2 regions of the Rossellomorea sp. LjRoot5 genome follow, and region 2 is predicted to be linked to the other one. Evidence: a T-box and tRNA genes for the amino acid it is inferred to sense, from the RefSeq annotation. Region 2 holds a T-box; the other holds one or more tRNA genes.

Region 1 (9,255 bases), 2.9 Mb from region 2:
ATGAAAGACGCCCCTGATGAGTTCAAGACCCTTTTGGTTCGTCAGTCTCGAAATGATGGACACAAGAGGGATTCCTTCATTTTCCTCGAGGCCCAGGCCTTTTTGCAGATGTTGCTTCGCCTGCTTCTTTCCTTGAAGATTTCCGCTGAAGAAAGGAAACTCCCCGTCATCAGGATCATACACTTCATCATCAATCCCATTGAGGATCCCTAATAATTGGTTATACCGCTGGCCAAGTATATTATGAAGCTTTTCCCCGTAGTAAGGCGTGAGGATTTCTTCTTTATAGGTAGGACTCACCGTGGTGACGAAATCAGAAGAAATGAGCGCGCCTTTCATGAAATTGATATTCCCATAAAACTCGAGGTACTCATGATGAAAATACTTCTCCGGGATAGCTAATAAGTCGGTCATCACCTGTTTAGGGTAGATTCCTTGAAATTGCAGGTTATGAATCGTGAATACGCTGCGGATAAATGAGTAGCCCGGTCTCTCCTGATACTCGCTCCGGAGTAGGAACGGCACCATGCCCGTGTGCCAGTCATGACAATGAATCACATCAGGATAGAAATCAAGAACAGCGATACTTTCCAACACTGCCCTTGTAAAATAGGAGAATCTCTCCCCATCGTCAAAGTATCCGTATAAACGCTCCCGGTTAAAATAATATTCATTATCCACAAAATAATATGTCACGCCATTTTCACTGTACTCTTCAATTCCACAATACTGATTTCTCCAGCCTACTGACACGAAAAACTCTTTCTTCCGTTTCATTCTGGAACGGAATTCTTGAGGGATCCCGCCGTATTTAGGCAGAATCACCCTGACATCCGTGCCTAAACTTCTTAACTCCTTGGGCAAAGCGCCTGCAACGTCCGCCAAGCCCCCGGATTTAATAAATGGGACACACTCAGATACTACAAATAACACTTTCACGAATTCATCAGCGCTCCTTGAATCATCCCTTTGCGAATGACAATTGGATTGTTTGCTTCTCCGATAAGCTTGACGCCATCTTCTATTCTCACATCTTTATCCAGAATCACATTCTCCAGTACACAGTTATCTCCAATTTGGCTCTTCTGCATAATGATGCTGTTAGAAATGGTGGTATTCCTGCCGACCTTCACCGCTCTGAACATGGTAGAATTTTTCACTTTGCCCTCAATAAAGCATCCATTGGCGATGATGCTATTTTTCACACTTGCAGCTGATGTGTAGCGTGTCGGCGGCTCATCCTTCACTTTCGTATAAATGGGCATATCTTTCTTGAACAGCTCTTTCCAATAGGATAAGTTCATAAGCTTCATGCTGGCCTCATAGTATTCTCCAATGGAAGCAATCGTTTGAACAAATCCTTCATGCTCATATCCGCACACCTTAAATCCGCTATCCATGTCGTCCACCACATCCTGCATACAAGTATAGCCCGTTTCACGCCTGTTCTCGATCAAATCAATCAGTGTAGACGTTTTTACTAAGTACATTTCTAGTGAGCTGCCATTGTGCCGCATTTCCGTTATATCACAACCGACACGGATATGACGCTCGAGTACCGGTTGATAATCGATGTTACATAACGTGAAGCAATTGCTGATCAGGGCGTATTCCTGTTTACTGCGTCTGAAATAGTCCATATGATGGGCAAAGTGATTAAAGGATCCGACACCCTCTTCATTCGCTTCCAACCCAGGAGCAGGAAAGAAAAACAAGCCATCCCGCTTCCGGTTCAGATCCCAGTTCTTCCCTGATCCAAGATGATCCATCAGCGATCTGTATTGAAACTTTGGAAAAATCGCCACACTGCCGATATCGGAATTCACCATATTGGAAAGGACAAAGTCAATCAATCGGTATCTGCCGGCTATGGGAAGGGCCGCTAATGAGCGATGTAACAATAAATCCTCCAGGGAATCATAGTAACTCGTAGCGTCGATAACACCAAGCATCGTATTTTTCAAAACACTTCTCCTCCTCTAATGTTGTTAAGATGGTCTTGAACCTTACACTCTTTCCTGTTCCAGCAGTGCTTCAATGAATGATTCCGTCACCAGGATGATTTCATCGGATCCCTCTTCCGGCATGATGCACAAGCCCTTTGGAACCTTTACATTCGAAGGCACAATCGCCTGCTCGATATAGGTATTTTCTTCAACGACTGCGTCCGGCATAATGACTGAACGACTGACATGCGCTCCCTTTTTTACCGTTGTTCCCTGGAAGAGGACGGACTTTTGAATTGTTCCTTCAATCGTACATCCTTCATTTACAAGAGATCCCTCCACATGGGCTTCTTCTGAAATATATTGAGGAGGCTCATTCGGATTAACCGAATACACTCTCCAATCATGATCGAACAGGTTCAGTTCATTCTGTTCATCTATCAGGTCCATATTCGCTTCCCAAAGGCTCTTGACCGTACCGACATCCTTCCAATAGCCTTCAAATGGATAAGCCATCAGTTTCTTCTTCTCATCAAGGAGGAGAGGAATGACATCCTTCCCAAAGTCATGGCTCGAATCTGGATTCCGTTCATCCATCTCCAGAAAATCCTTCAACACTGAATAGTTGAAGATGTAAATACCCATCGACGCAAGATTGCTTTTCGGGAAAGGCGGTTTTTCTTCAAACTCCGTGACACGCATATCCTCATTCGTGTTCATTAGTCCGAAACGGCTCGCTTCATCCCATCCCACTTCAATGACTGAAATCGAGACATCTGCTTTTTTCTCGATGTGATAATCAAGCATTTTACTATAATCCATTTTGTATATGTGATCCCCCGATAGAATCAATACGAACTCGGGATCATATTGTTCTAGGTAATTCATATTCTGATAAATGGCGCTTGCCGTCCCCGTATACCAGCGCATCTCAGATGATTCAGCATAAGGGGGCAGCACGGTCACGCCACCGTTTCTGCGGTCAAGATCCCACGCACTCCCGATCCCGATATAAGAATTCAATACCAGAGGCTGGTACTGGGTAAGAACGCCGACAGTGTCGATGCCTGAGTTCGTACAATTGCTCAGGGTAAAATCAATGATACGGTACTTTCCTCCAAATGGTACGGCCGGTTTCGCCAGACTCTTCGTCAATGAACTTAACCTGCTCCCTTTTCCACCTGCTAACAACATGGCCACACATCTACCTTTTGTCATTAAATCTTCTCCCCTTTCACTCGGTTGGTCTTAAATAAACGGCTGCGTATGGTGGAATCGTCATTTCCACATACCCATCTCTTCCATGATACGGTTCATTGTGCACGGTAAGCGGGTTGGGATTCACCTGATGGGAACCTCCAAACCTTTCATCATCACTATTCCAAATCTCTTCATAAGAAGAAACCTTATCCACTCCCACCTTATACTGGTGATACACATGTGGACTGAAATTGCAGATTACCACAAGATGATTTCCCTTCTCTATCCCATTACGGATGAAAGAGAAAATCTGCTGCTCTGCATTATTGACATCAACCCACTCGAATCCATCTGAACGATGATCCATCTGAAATAATGGCTCAGCACCTTTATATAAATGCATTAGCTCTTTAAAATATGAATTGAATTTGTGATGAAATTCGTAATCCAGTAAATGCCAATCCAATTCCTCAAGGTCCTTCCATTCTGAAAACGGCGCCAGTTCACTTCCCATGAACAGAAGTTTCTTTCCTGGATGAGCCATCATGAAGCCGAGGAGCAACCGGTATTGAGCGAATTTCTGCCAGTAATCCCCCGGCATTTTATTTAATAACGACTTCTTCCCATGCACCACTTCATCATGGGAGAAGGGAAGAACATAATTCTCTGAAAACGCATATAACAACGAAAACGTAATGAGAGAATGCACATTCTTTCGTTCAGATGGATCGGTTTCCATATATTTAAGGACGTCATTCATCCATCCCATATTCCACTTATAATTAAATCCAAGTCCTCCATAATGAACAGGAGACGTCACCTGTGGCCAGTCCGTAGAATCCTCTGCAATCATCAGAATCGAAGAATCACACTCAAAAACGGCCTTGTTCAAGTTTTTCAAAAACTGTATGGCACCTTCATTCGGCGTAAGCTCACCTTGATTCGCCCAATAGATGATGTTCGCCACCGCATCGATCCTGAAGCCATCGATATGATACTGATCCATCCAGAAACGGGCATTGGAAATCAGGAAGCTTCTCACTTCCCCTTTGCCTAAATCAAAGTTCGCCGTACCCCACGTATAATTCTCCCGGTCCCTTTCCTCACTGTACTCATAGGCAAACGAACCATCAAACTCATATAACCCATGCGCATCCTTACAAAAATGACCTGGGACCCAATCCAGGATCACGCCAATATTATGTAAATGACATTCGTTCACAAATGCCATCAAATCATGTGGTGAGCCGTAGCGACTGGTAGGGGAATAATAACCCGTACCCTGATAACCCCAGGAACGGTCAAATGGATGCTCCGTGACTGGCAGCAGCTCAATATGGGTGAATCCCTGCTCTTTCACATGGGGAATCAATTGCTGCGCGTATTCCCTATAAGATAGAAACGTTCCTGCTTCCTTCTTCCACGTACCTAAATGAACCTCATAAATCGTCATAGGCTTGTCGTATATCGTAGTGGTTGAACGGTCCTCGAGCCACTTCTCATCTTCCCATGCAAAGCCCTCCAGCTCATACACGATGCTTGCCGTATGAGGGCGCTTTTCAGAGGCAAACCCGTACGGATCCGCCTTTAGCTTCTTTGTCCCCAGGGGAGTCGTAATCTCATACTTATACGTTTCTCCCGTCAGATCTTTATCGACTCGAATCGTCCACAGACCTTCACTGTTCCGCTTTTTTAAATCGTATCCATTCCCATTCCATTGATTAAAGGAACCCACCAATGAAACATGCCTTGCTTTCGGTGCCCAAACGCAAAATTCTGTATAGGTCCCAGTGGAATCCCTTCTCACATGTGCACCCATAAACTGATAGGCCTGCTGCAAATTTCCCTCATGAAACAAAAACACATCGTAATCTGTTATGGTCATTGCGTTCATCATCTCACCTACATTTTTTCAATCTACTTAACTACTTTCTAACAACATCACCAAAATCCTCTTTATAATCGTCGTTCAATTACGACAATTTACTACATGCTTACATTGAAAAAGTTCAAATTTGGAATTTTATTCTAAATGGCAAGGTTTACATTGTAAAAACATAGGGGAAATACGTTGAAATCTTAGCGGAATTTGTCGAAAGTTTTTTTGTGAAAAAATTTAATATTTGTAGGAAATATAGAGGGATTCCGGTATTTTGTATAGGATTTTGGTTGCTTGGAAGTTGAAATAGCGGTGTCGAATGAAGGGAGGGAAAAGTCGATAATATATCCATCGACGCAGAAACCTAGAACCACATTTTACATATTAAACATAATTACAACAGCTCCATTTCAAGGCAAAGTGCTGCTTTGAACAACAAAAAAAGACTATCAACAATGATAGTCTCTTCATAATGACCCATACGGGATTCGAACCCGTGTTACCGCCGTGAAAGGGCGGTGTCTTAACCGCTTGACCAATGGGCCTTAATGGCGGAGAAGGAGGGATTTGAACCCTCGCGCCAGTTGCCCGACCTACACCCTTAGCAGGGGCGCCTCTTCAGCCACTTGAGTACTTCTCCAAATATGGCTCCGCAGGCAAGATTCGAACTTGCGACCGATCGGTTAACAGCCGATAGCTCTACCACTGAGCTACTGCGGAATAATATAATGGTGGGCCTAAGTGGACTCGAACCACCGACCTCACGCTTATCAGGCGTGCGCTCTAACCAGCTGAGCTATAGGCCCAAAAATGAATTGGAGCGGGTGAAGGGAATCGAACCCTCATCATCAGCTTGGAAGGCTGAGGTTTTACCACTAAACTACACCCGCACTAAATATGGGGCGACTGATGGGAATCGAACCCACGAATGCCTGAACCACAATCAGGTGCGTTAACCACTTCGCCACAATCGCCATAATGTGTCTAAATAGAAAAATGGTGGCTCAGGACGGAATCGAACCGCCGACACATGGATTTTCAGTCCATTGCTCTACCAACTGAGCTACTGAGCCATATTTAGTATGCATCCTACAATTAGAATGTTGTAGTCCATCGTCCAGCTCTCAGGATGCTGAATCAAGGAGCTGCTCGAGCTGTACGCTGAAGTTTACTCGGGTGAAGCTTATTCATCGTGCTCTACCAACTGAGCTACTGAGCCAAATAGTTTTCGGCTTCCCCTAAGCTTCGAATCTCTTCGTCAGCTCTCTCAGTCACATCCTCACGTATGTTAAATACGCTCCGGTGTTCCTTCGATCGCTTCCTCGACCTTCTCACTTATCGAAACCCTTTTCCATTTGAAGAAACAGAACTATATCAAAAAATAAATGGCGGTCCGGACGGGACTCGAACCCGCGACCTCCTGCGTGACAGGCAGGCATTCTAACCAACTGAACTACCGGACCAAAGTTTTTTTGCGCTAGCAAAAATAACTTTCATTACCTTCGCGCTAGCGAAAATAACTATCCATACGTGACTCATCGCGAATTATCAATTTCCTAATTCATAAATAAATCAAAATGGTATTGCGGGGACAGGATTTGAACCTGCGACCTTCGGGTTATGAGCCCGACGAGCTACCGAACTGCTCCACCCCGCGACGATAAAATATTATTAAGTTTCTACTATCCCATAAAGCATCACGCAGATCCGCTCCGACTTCAGTAAGCTTATTCAAGCTGTTGCTCAGTCGTTGCGCTGATGTGAAGGCTCCGAAGATTATTCGGTCGTGCTCCACCCCGCGACGATAAAATATAAAAGATAATATGGAGGAGGAAGGGGGATTCGAACCCCCGCGGGCTGTTACACCCCTGTCGGTTTTCAAGACCGATCCCTTCAGCCGGACTTGGGTATTCCTCCGTAATGAAAAATGGTACTTGGTGGACCTTGTAGGACTCGAACCTACGACCGGACGGTTATGAGCCGTCTGCTCTAACCAACTGAGCTAAAGGTCCCTATTGGTAGCGGCGGAGGGGATCGAACCCCCGACCTCACGGGTATGAACCGTACGCTCTAGCCAGCTGAGCTACACCGCCAAGAAACATATAACATAGTATTAAGTTTCACTTTCGTAAAACATAAAGGGAATTTATTTTGCTTCGCAAAAATCAATGAAGATTATTTTGCTGGAGCAAAAAATCTTGGTGGAGCCTAGCGGGATCGAACCGCTGACCTCCTGCGTGCAAAGCAGGCGCTCTCCCAGCTGAGCTAAGGCCCCAAAGAAGTGGTCGGGAAGACAGGATTCGAACCTGCGACCCCTTGGTCCCAAACCAAGTGCTCTACCAAGCTGAGCTACTTCCCGATATATGGCGCGCCCGAGAGGAGTCGAACCCCTAACCTTTTGATCCGTAGTCAAACGCTCTATCCAATTGAGCTACGGGCGCTAAATGAATTCTTTAATAGTAACGTAAGGATAGATATTTTGCTGTCGCAAAAAATTCTGGTGCCGAGGACCGGAATCGAACCGGTACGGTAGTCACCTACCGCAGGATTTTAAGTCCTGTGCGTCTGCCAGTTCCGCCACCCCGGCAAGTCTCTGGAGCGGAAGACGGGATTCGAACCCGCGACCCCCACCTTGGCAAGGTGGTGTTCTACCACTGAACTACTTCCGCAAAAGAAATGGTGCGGGTGAAGGGACTTGAACCCCCACGCCTTGCGGCGCCAGATCCTAAGTCTGGTGCGTCTGCCAATTCCGCCACACCCGCATATATTTTTGTTTTTCACATTGGAGAAAAACAATGGTAAGATATTTTGCCAGGGCAAAAATCTTTGGTGAGCCATGAAGGATTCGAACCTTCGACCCTCTGATTAAAAGTCAGATGCTCTACCAACTGAGCTAATGGCTCATCTCATAAAAAAACCAAATGGTGCCGGCAAGAGGACTTGAACCCCCAACCTACTGATTACAAGTCAGTTGCTCTACCAGTTGAGCTACACCGGCACGGTAAGTTTCTAAGTGGTTAAAATGGTGGAGGATGACGGGATCGAACCGCCGACCCTCTGCTTGTAAGGCAGATGCTCTCCCAGCTGAGCTAATCCTCCTTGTTATATAGCCTGGCGACGTCCTACTCTCACAGGGGGAGATCCCCCAACTACCATCGGCGCTGAAGAGCTTAACTTCCGTGTTCGGCATGGGAACGGGTGTGACCTCTTCGCCATTGTCACCAGACTATGTCTTGTCTCTTTTTAAGGACAAGTATTATTATATCGTGTAGACATAATATTTCAAGGTTTTTTTATATTTTCGTATAAAAATTATTCCCTGAAAACTAGATAAAGAATTGATGTCAAGAAAGCCGAATATCGACCCATTGTTGTATCTACTATTACAAGTAGACAGTAATCCAGCTCCGGCGGCTAGAGACTCGAGGTCATTTCAGTTCAATCAGCTGAGGGTAAAAAGCACCCTCTTCTGATTGCCCAGAAATGCTTGTCGTCTCTGTTCAAGCCGCCTCCGCTTTATAATGTGGTTAAGTCCTCGATCGATTAGTATCAGTCAACTCCACATGTCGCCATGCTTCCATCTCTGACCTATCTACCTAGTCATCTTCTAGGGATCTTACTCACTTACGTGATGGGAAATCTCATCTCGAGGGGGGCTTCATGCTTAGATGCTTTCAGCACTTATCCCTTCCGCACATAGCTACCCAGCGATGCCTTTGGCAAGACAACTGGTACACCAGCGGTGCGTCCATCCCGGTCCTCTCGTACTAAGGACAGCTCCTCTCAAATTTCCTGCGCCCACGACGGATAGGGACCGAACTGTCTCACGACGTTCTGAACCCAGCTCGCGTACCGCTTTAATGGGCGAACAGCCCAACCCTTGGGACCGACTACAGCCCCAGGATGCGATGAGCCGACATCGAGGTGCCAAACCTCCCCGTCGATGTGGACTCTTGGGGGAGATAAGCCTGTTATCCCCGGGGTAGCTTTTATCCGTTGAGCGATGGCCCTTCCATGCGGAACCACCGGATCACTAAGCCCGACTTTCGTCCCTGCTCGACTTGTAGGTCTCGCAGTCAAGCTCCCTTGTGCCTTTACACTCTGCGAATGATTTCCAACCATTCTGAGGGAACCTTTGGGCGCCTCCGTTACTCTTTAGGAGGCGACCGCCCCAGTCAAACTGCCCACCTGACACTGTCTCCCACCCCGATAAGGGGCGCGGGTTAGAAT
Region 2 (9,255 bases):
CACTGTATCCCCTCTTTTCACCGCCTCCGACTTTTACATTGACCTTGCGTGATCCGGTCGATTTCGCATCGAAGGATACCCGGTAGTAACGGCCCTCCCCGAGTGAAACGTCCTGGATGAGCTGAACGGAATAAGGCTGGCTTCCCGGTTCTTCCACATCCACTTTGGCAAAATTCCTTCCCTCGATCTGATCGACCGAGACATTGGCTTTCCCTCCGAAATCAGGGACGGTCAAGAAGTACCAGTAATCCGTATTTTCCACTCCAGGAATGCCGTCAACATCTTCCCATTCCTGATCAAACTCGGTATTGTACATAAGGTTTCCATCTTCAAGGGGCTGCTTCGCATCGTCAGGCAATGGAGCTTGTTCAAATTCCGGCAGTTCCGGCGTTTGATACGGTCTTCCCGTCAAGTCATACACACGTACATAATCCACATCCATGGATTGAGGGAACATCGTCTCTTCCGTCGGTTCACCGTCGAAATTCCCGCCGATCGCAAGATTCAACAGCATATGGAAGGATTGATCAAACGGTGCAGGGTACGTGAAGTTGGCAGCGTTACCGGTCCCTTTGCTGTACCAATTGTTCTGGGTCTGGCGGAGTTTCCCGTCCACATACCAGCGGATTTCCCCCGGCTCCCATTCAACGGAGTACACATGCTCGTCGGCAATCGTCGATCCATCTTCAAACCTATAGTGATCACCTGTATATTTATTATTCGGCCACGATTCCCCGTAATGAAGCGTCCCGATCGCTTCACCCGGATTGCTGCCCTGTGCTTCTAAAATATCAATCTCACCTGAAGCAGCCCATCCGCCATACCGGTCATCTTCCGGAAGCATCCAGAACGCCGGCCAATATCCTTTTCCAACCGGGAGGGAGGCCTTCATTTCAAATTTTCCATATGTTTTGGAAAACAGGCCCTTCGTCTTCAAACGGGAAGACGTATAGCCGTATCCTTGATAGTTTTCTTTTTTAGCCGTAATCAGAAGCTTCCCGTCTTCAGTCCTTGCATTTTCAGGACGGTCCGTGTAGTATTGCTTTTCATTATTCCCCCATCCTGAAATGAAGGTACCATTCGCATCGGTATATCCGTTGCCGATATCGAACGTCCACTTGTCACGATCGATCTCATCCTCATTGAATTCATCATTCCACACGAGGGACCATGGCGTGACAATAGAAGAGGCGTCACTCGTTTCTTTTCCATTCCATGTGATGATACTATCCAAAGTGGCTTTTTCGATGGAACCTTGTCCAGCGATGGCCGATCCTTTCCCTGATTTCGATACGAGAAGCTCCTTCACCACACCGTCAGACGTAAGAGAGATATTTGAAAGCGCGTTCAATTCTACCCGATTGGCAATTCCGTCAAGCTCTACTTGTGCTTCTCCCTTTTTCCCTGTCGTCGAAATCGTATCGAATTCACCTTTCAATTCGGCTTTTTTCGTTTTTACATTTGATGCTGAGACCATAACATCTTGAAATCCTAAGGAAGTAATCTCGTTTTCTTCCAATAACACATTACCTCCCAGGATAGTCTGTTCAACGACCGAATCCCCGGAAACCGTGATCTTCGACAAATGACCGGGTCCTTCGACTGAAAGACTCTTCAACTCGGAATCTGTCAATTGTAGGGTATCGGGTGCTTCTCCCTTGATCAGCGTCTTTCCTTCTACCGTCACGTTGTCAAGGGTAATGTCCTTTCCGGCAGCCGGTGTGATCACGAGGTCGCCTTCTATCGTTCTATCTTTTAAGGTTGAATCTTTGAGGTGGAAAGGTTTGTCTTTTTGTGGTGAGGCTTTTCCTATATTCGCGGGTGGCAGAGTCATGATGAGACATGCAGCGGTAAACGAAGTGACTGCTTTTTTTAACATGTGAACTCCTCCTGTTTTCATTTATGTCTCACGTGGGACATTTGTATATAACTATAAAACCACTTGGTTCGTTTGACAACATTTTTCTACCATAATGATTTCCCTTTTACTAGAAAAAGCCCGTCCTTAAAGGAATGAAGAAGAACCAGCTTAAGGAGAATAAGCGGAATTTTTCCGGTTACATTCTGAGTGGAACTTATTTTGGGGATAAATAAGGGAAGGTTTTCCGCTTATGTGGTGGAAAACCTTCCCTTATTTGCATTGTTTGAGTCCATAAGCGGAATTTTTCCGTCTATTCCAGCCTTTATTTACCTTTTATTACTAATTAACCGGAATTTCTCCGTCTATTGATCAGCTTTAGTGCTTACCCTGATTTCCCAACCGATAAGTACGGCCCCTCTTGAACCCAGGTGCTAGAATCAGGCTTTTTTCTCTGAACAGGATTTCCTGATGACCAAAGAAGCTTGAAAAGGACTCATCGTTTCATATGGCTCCCCTTCAACCCTTTGTATCAGCTGCTCTACTAACGCAACCGCCATCTCCACTCTTGGAACGTTCATGGTGGAGAGTGCAGGTGATGTGTATTCTGTCAGCAAAATATTATCAAAACCGATGAGAGAAACGTCCCCGGGGACATCCCGTCCCGCTTCCTTCAGTGCCTTGAGGGCCCCGAAAGCGATATGATCATTGGAACAGACGATAGCGGAAGGAAGGTTCCCCTCCCGGATCCAATGATGGACGGCCTCCCTTCCCGATTCTTCTACGAACCTGCCCGTATAGATGTACTCGGGCTTCACACTGATTCCTGCTGCTTTCAATGCCTTTTGGTAGCCATTGAAACGCTCCACCGCTGCAGGATTATCTTCATCACCCGTAATGATCCCGATCTCTTCATGCCCAAGCTGAAGAAGGTGACGGGTCGCCTCCATGGCACTCGCTTCATTTTCCAATACAGGCATGGGAATGGAAGGAGTACGATGGGTCAGATTGTTCTGATCGAAGACACCGACCAAAAAGTTGACGGAAAGGATTTCATCAACTATCGACTGGACGTTGCTCCAGCTTATGATAATGCCCGCATCGATGCTTTTTTCCCGGTAAAGCTTCAACACGGGAGACGGATCATCCACCTCCGTCATCGTCACGAGCACCTTATATCCCCGAAGAGAGCAGGCATTGATCACCGCCCCGATTATCACGCTGTAAAAAAGATCATCGGAATAGATCCGATCCTTCCCTGGATCCTGAATGATGAATAGCCCGACCGTATGGGTTTTTTTCTTCACCAGTCTCCGTGCTGAAACATTCGGCTGATACTGATGCTCCTCCATGATCTTCAATATCCGCTCGCGGGTCTCGGTCCGTACCTGGGGCGAATCATTCAACACGCGCTGAACCGTTTTCCGCGACACCCCAGCCAGCCTTGCTATATCAAATATATCCATATTTTCCTCCTGAATGGTTGCTTCTTCCTATTATAACGGATGATGAGTGGGTTATGCGGTAAAAAACAAATGAAACCTCCCTGCCCCCTCATCCGTATATACACTATAAACAGAATCACAACCTTGAAAGGGGAACACTATGGGAAACATCTTACTATTTTCATTGATTGTCGGATTGGTCATGGCCTTATTGCTCGTACCGATGGCCGTCATGAAAAAACAAAATAAAAAAGAGGGATACCCATCCTTCCCGGCACTATTTGGAGCCACATTACTCATCACGACCGTTGTGGTATTCCTGTTCTATTATCTCTCGAATCTCGATCAGAACTTCACGAGCATATGGATCCTCCTGATCATTGCATCAGGATTCGGGGCAGCCTTTGCCACGGGGAAAGAACGGATGGTAAAAGGGCTTCTGTTCCTGGCGAGCATCTTCGTCGGTGCTTACTTCCTGACTGCGTTCGTCTTCAATGCTGATGAGAAATTCGAATCGGCGAAAATGGATGTCAAAACAGAGATCCAGGCTTTTGATGAAAAGGAGACGCCTGCAAGCGTACCTCCTCAATTCGCCCGTAATAAAATGAAGAAAGCGTTCGGTCAGGTTCCTAATACAAGTTATTATGAACTCGGCAACCTGCAGATCCAGAAAGTGGACGGTGAGTATGTCTACATCGCCCCTGTTGAATTCTCCGGTTTCTTCAAATGGTTCAAAGGGGACGAAACTCCCGGGTACTTCAAGCTGAGTGCAACGGATTCAAACGCCAATCCTAAATTCATCAAAGAAGAAATGGTGTACACACCTTCTTCTTACTTTAATAAAAAAGTGGAGCGACATATCCGTTTGAATTATCCGAAGGAAATTTTCAACGGGGATGTGCAGCTTGAAATCGATGATGATGGAAAACCTTTCTATATCCAGACGTACGGAAACTTCATCTCTGCCCGTAACGGTTTCGATGTGGAAGGAATCGTCCTGGTCGACCCGCAAACAGGGAAGACGAAGTCCTATGCCATCAAAGACGTACCGGCATTCATCGACGGCGCGGTTTCTCCTGAAACGGTCAGCCTTCAGAACAGTTATTTCGGTAACTATGTGAAAGGTTTCTGGAACAGCCGCTTCGGTAAATCGGATGTGAAACTTCCATCAGATGAAGGAACCGAGGCGAATGTGAGCCCTATTTTCGACGAAAATGGTGACATGTACTACTTCACCGATTTCACGTCACCTAAAGAAGGCGTCGATTCCATGCTCGGATACTCCCTGACGAACTCAAGAACGGGAGAAGCAACGTTCTACACAGGAAACCTTGAAGAATCGTACATGGATTCACAAGGAGCCCTGCAAATCATCCAAAAGAAATTCATCGAAAAGAAATGGGACGGCGAAATGCCTGTGCTCTATAACTTCTACGGTGAAGCAAGCTGGCTGACACCGGTGCTTGATGCGAATGGTTTCTTACAGAACTACTTCATCGTATCAGCCGCCAACCCGGAAATCTCAGCTTATGCGAACACGCCGAACCAGGCATTGAAAGCTTATAAAACGGCTCTGCAACGCGGAGGCGGAAGCGTCGACGGCAGCTCGAAAGCCGAGGAGAAGCAAGCAAACGGTACGGTTGTCCGGGTGTACAAAGAAAAATCCGGTGATTACACCGTGGTATCCTTCCTTCTGAACAACGGGAAGAACTACATCGTTTCTTCTGAAAACAGCTTGCTCGCGATCTATCTGAAGGAAAATGACAAGGTAAACGTCACATATATGGATACCGGAGAAGCCTTCCTCCCTGTAAAAGACATGACGATCGAAGGATTACAACAATAAAGAAAAAGGCCGGAATCATCAACTGATTCCGGCCTTTTCTCTATTCTCCCGCATTCACATAATACACGAGGTTATCCGTCCACTCCTCAAACTCATAAATGAACCCTTTACGTGTGCACTCATACTCCATGCCCACGGCTTCCGCAAGACGGATCGAAGGCGTATTGTCCAGATTGATATGGGCTTCGATCCGGTGGAAATTCAATTTCACGAATGCCAGCTGAAGGGCTGCCTTCATCGCTTCCTTCCCAAATCCTCGGTTCCAATAGCGATTATGTATCGTGTAGCCCGCCCTGCCCCAGTTAAAGTTGTACCGCATGAGCGTCGAGAAATCGATCGTTCCGATGTTCGCTTCATTCTCTTTCAGAAAGATCCCGAGGATATATACCTGATCTCCCTCGATCATTTCGTCATGTTTCTCAAGCATTTCCCTGAACCAGAACTCCGTGCACTCACTCATATCCTGATAGCCGACATCATACTTATGCTGTGACGGGAGCCTGTTCAGATGTTCGCTCAACCAGTTTTCATAATCACTGTTCACAAAAGGTCTGATGACCAACCGTGGTGTTTCGATGGTTAAGTCCTTATGCTTCATCTCTGCGCCTCCCTCTTATGTAATAAGTTAATAGTACCAACCACCTAAGTAGATTGGTAGTTCTTTTTCATAAAAAAGGAAGGCGCCTCTCTACGGAGAAACGCCTTCATCGTTATTTCTCATTATTCCACTCTTCCTCTAATTCCTTCTCGATTTCCTCATCGGATAAATACTCCTCATCAAGCTGCTGTACATGCTCGGTGATCCGGTTGAGCTTGGAATGCACGATCCATAGGCTGATTACCACGAATACCATAAAGAAAATAACGATGAGTCCCACATCCATATTAATCGACGCCTCCTTTACCTATATTTATTAAGTAAACATAGAAAAAAGAAGACTTTAGTCAGAAAAAGCCAGAAAGGTCCGAAAGTCCCCTGCTTATGTGGAACTCAATACGCCTTCGCCCAATACACCAAGTGTTTCGCATCCTTTTCACAGCAAACGCATGTATCGGACACCTGCTCCTGTTCAAACGGCATGCATCGTGATGTGGCACTCGTTTCTTCCTTTATCTTATCTTCACAGTCTCGATCTCCGCACCACATCGCTTTGATGAAACCCCCCTTTTCATTCACCGTCGTTTTGAACTCATCAAACGTTTTGGCGATCGTTGTTTTTTCTTCACGGTGTTCTCTCGCTTTTTCCAATAGATTGCGTTGGATGTCTTCAAGCAGTGCTGCTACTTTCCCTTCCAGCTCTTCCAACGTGACCGTGTTTTTTTCACCGGTATCACGTCTCGCCAAAATAACCTGCCCGTTCTCGATGTCCCGTGGACCGACTTCCAAACGGAGTGGGATTCCCTTCATTTCGTACTCATTGAACTTCCAGCCAGGCTTTTTGTCACTGGCGTCAATCCCGACGCGGGCAACACCTGAAAGCTGTGTCTTCAAATTATAGGCAAAATCAAGGACGCCTTCTTTATGCTGGGCAATCGGCACAATCATCAGCTGTGTCGGAGCAATCCGTGGCGGTACGACAAGACCCCGGTCGTCCCCGTGCACCATGATCATGGCCCCGATGATGCGGGTCGTGAGTCCCCATGATGTTTGCTGTACATATTGAAGCTTGCCGTCACGGTCCGTGAACTGGATGCCGAATGATTTTGCAAATCCATCCCCGAGATGGTGGGAAGTCCCCGATTGCAAGGCTTTTCCGTCATGCATCAAACTCTCGATCGTGTACGTATACTTCGCACCGGCAAACTTCTCTTTCTCCGTTTTCTGTCCCTTTATGACAGGAATCGCCAGCATCTCTTCACAAAGCTCTGCGTACACTTCGAGCATCTGAACCGTTTCCTCATGGGCATCCTGATCGGTCTCGTGACATGTATGTCCCTCCTGCCACAGGAACTCAAGCGTTCTGAGGAATGGACGGGTCGTCTTTTCCCAGCGGACCACATTCGCCCACTGGTTGTAGAGCTTAGGCAGATCCCGGTAGGAATGGATGATATTTTTATAATGCTCACCGAATAGCACCTCGGACGTCGGACGGACACAGAGTCTTTCCGCTAACTCCTCATCACCCCCATGGGTCACCCATGCGACTTCCGGTGCGAATCCTTCGATATGATTCTTCTCTTTTTCCAGCAGGCTTTCCGGTATGAAAAGGGGCATATACACATTTTCATGCCCGGTTTCCTTGATTTTCCCGTCAAGGGCATCCTTGATATTTTCCCAAATTGCATATCCATAAGGTCTGATGATCATCGAGCCCCGGACGCTCGAGTAGTCGATCAGCTCCGCCTTCGTCACGACATCGGTATACCACTGGGCAAAATCTTCATCCATGCCCGTTACATCTTTTACAAACTCTTTAGCCATTTGAGAGCACCTCGTTTTTTTAGTTGGATTGGTTTTAACTGCGAATCCCCCGACAGAAACAAAAAAAGCCCTGCTTCTCATCAGGGACCATTTCTGGCGGTACCACCCTGATTCAAAGCAAAGCTTTACACTCATTCCATGATAACGGTTTCGGACCGCTGATATCTTCATTCGATACAGAACTTAGAGGCAGGTTCAAAGGTTCATCTATGGGAGCTTCTCACCAAATTGGCTCCCTCTCTTAAAAGACAAGATCCCTTTACTGATCCTCTTCAATGTTTCAGTTATTTTAGATGATTATATAGAGATTCTATGGGGGTGTCAATATCTGCTAGAGGGAATAAATTCGGTCCATTTCCCGTGCAAAGAAATCATTACCGTTCCTCGCATCAAAATCTTCCGCTATTTCCTCCGCCACTTCACTCATCACGTCCATGGCAAACCCCGGGCGATGCCCCGCTTCCAGGAGCTTCCTGTGGAGGACGATTGCACTCATATAAAAATAGAACATCCCATACGGGTCTTTCCCGCTGTCGGCATACTCGATGTGACGCTCCAGTACCTTGATGCCCCTGAGAGGTTCCGTTAAAGCAAGAAATCGGATATGCTCGGAGGCCTCAATGAGAAAGTGGGGTTTATCGTAAATGAAAAAGTATCCCTCGGATTGGTAACGTACGGCTTCCTCCACGCGGCCGTCCTCATAATAAGGAAGGAGCAGCTTGCTGTACGTAAGATGCGGAATTTCTCCGCAGCACACTTCTTTGGATAATAACAGCTTTTCGATGGGAGCCGCTTTTTCCTTTTCCCCTGTAAAATAGAAGTACTCAAGCTGTGTCTGATATTCACACGCTTCACAATCCGACAGGGAATCCCGTTCTGCGGCGAGCCATTTATGATAATAGGCGTGGGCGTCCTCCACTTCGCCAGTCTTCAAAGCCCGTTTATGCTGATGCTGATAATAAGGGCGCAGACTGTATCCGTAGCGGTCATAGGCTTCCTGAAAATCATTGAAAAAAGTCTCCAGGAGCTCCATTTCAATGCCCGGCATCTTCACCAGATGCTCCGCCGTCCATTTATAGATCCATAGGAAGCTTTCCACCCAATCCTCCAAGTTCTCTTCATTATCTAAAAAGAATCCGTTGCACCATTCGAAATGATCGAATAATTCCTCATACTCTCCAAGATAGTTGACGGTCCTCATGATTCCGAACCGACAGCAGAATTCCTTATAGAGATCCCCTTCTTTTTGGGCGATGAACAACAGATCCTCCAACCCATCCCACTTCTCAAAGCTCGCTTCTTCCCGACTCATCAATTCTTCCCATTTATCCCAATATTGATCCACCGTCATCTTCATCCGCGAACCCCCTTCATGAGTGCGTTTTTATTTATTATAACATTCTGAATTATAATTTAACTGTTTTTTCCAAGAATTCTTCCTCAGTGCTCCCCATAAAATCAGGGTGACCACGAGCATGACAATCGAACCTGCAACGACGGCACCCCGAACCGACACCCCTTCTGCCCCCACTCCGATCAGGACCGTCAGTAAGATGACGAGGACCCCTTCAAGCAATCCATACAGGCTCCCTACCCGCCCCATGATCTCAACGGGGATATGTTCTTGATAAAAAGTCTCGAACCCTGTTGTCGCAAAGGCCAGGGCAAAGGATAAAAGAGCGAA

What was found. A T-box is a leader RNA that pairs with one kind of tRNA and senses whether it is charged. The one in region 2 lies ahead of proS (proline--tRNA ligase), so its partner is inferred to be a tRNA-Pro.
Region 1: it has a tRNA-Pro gene. The T-box ahead of proS (proline--tRNA ligase) is inferred to sense a tRNA for this amino acid. The anticodon was not compared.

What each region holds. Positions count from the first base shown of each region.
Region 1 is NZ_CAXUQN020000001.1:954,178-963,432, reverse strand. It holds gene glgA (glycogen synthase GlgA) at 1-939, opposite strand, end outside; gene ACSQ2E_RS04885 (sugar phosphate nucleotidyltransferase) at 936-1,964, opposite strand; gene ACSQ2E_RS04880 (glucose-1-phosphate adenylyltransferase) at 2,007-3,164, opposite strand; gene glgB (1,4-alpha-glucan branching enzyme) at 3,181-5,043, opposite strand; tRNA gene ACSQ2E_RS04870 (tRNA-Glu) at 5,499-5,570, opposite strand; tRNA gene ACSQ2E_RS04865 (tRNA-Ser) at 5,575-5,665, opposite strand; tRNA gene ACSQ2E_RS04860 (tRNA-Asn) at 5,671-5,745, opposite strand; tRNA gene ACSQ2E_RS04855 (tRNA-Ile) at 5,755-5,831, opposite strand; tRNA gene ACSQ2E_RS04850 (tRNA-Gly) at 5,842-5,915, opposite strand; tRNA gene ACSQ2E_RS04845 (tRNA-His) at 5,924-5,999, opposite strand; tRNA gene ACSQ2E_RS04840 (tRNA-Phe) at 6,023-6,098, opposite strand; tRNA gene ACSQ2E_RS04835 (tRNA-Asp) at 6,412-6,488, opposite strand; tRNA gene ACSQ2E_RS04830 (tRNA-Met) at 6,609-6,682, opposite strand; tRNA gene ACSQ2E_RS04825 (tRNA-Ser) at 6,850-6,942, opposite strand; tRNA gene ACSQ2E_RS04820 (tRNA-Ile) at 6,961-7,037, opposite strand; tRNA gene ACSQ2E_RS04815 (tRNA-Met) at 7,042-7,118, opposite strand; tRNA gene ACSQ2E_RS04810 (tRNA-Ala) at 7,225-7,300, opposite strand; tRNA gene ACSQ2E_RS04805 (tRNA-Pro) at 7,308-7,384, opposite strand; tRNA gene ACSQ2E_RS04800 (tRNA-Arg) at 7,390-7,466, opposite strand; tRNA gene ACSQ2E_RS04795 (tRNA-Leu) at 7,524-7,612, opposite strand; tRNA gene ACSQ2E_RS04790 (tRNA-Gly) at 7,620-7,694, opposite strand; tRNA gene ACSQ2E_RS04785 (tRNA-Leu) at 7,703-7,787, opposite strand; tRNA gene ACSQ2E_RS04780 (tRNA-Lys) at 7,853-7,928, opposite strand; tRNA gene ACSQ2E_RS04775 (tRNA-Thr) at 7,948-8,023, opposite strand; tRNA gene ACSQ2E_RS04770 (tRNA-Val) at 8,049-8,124, opposite strand; rRNA gene rrf (5S ribosomal RNA) at 8,135-8,251, opposite strand; rRNA gene ACSQ2E_RS04760 (23S ribosomal RNA) at 8,549-9,255, opposite strand, start outside.
Region 2 is NZ_CAXUQN020000001.1:3,872,968-3,882,222, forward strand. It holds gene ACSQ2E_RS19885 (carbohydrate binding domain-containing protein) at 1-1,879, opposite strand, end outside; gene ACSQ2E_RS19890 (LacI family DNA-binding transcriptional regulator) at 2,299-3,324, opposite strand; gene ACSQ2E_RS19895 (hypothetical protein) at 3,464-5,149, shown strand; gene ACSQ2E_RS19900 (GNAT family N-acetyltransferase) at 5,190-5,747, opposite strand; gene ACSQ2E_RS19905 (hypothetical protein) at 5,860-6,033, opposite strand; gene proS (proline--tRNA ligase) at 6,141-7,571, opposite strand; T-box leader at 7,651-7,856, opposite strand; gene ACSQ2E_RS19915 (hypothetical protein) at 7,903-8,928, opposite strand; gene ACSQ2E_RS19920 (MFS transporter) at 8,956-9,255, opposite strand, start outside.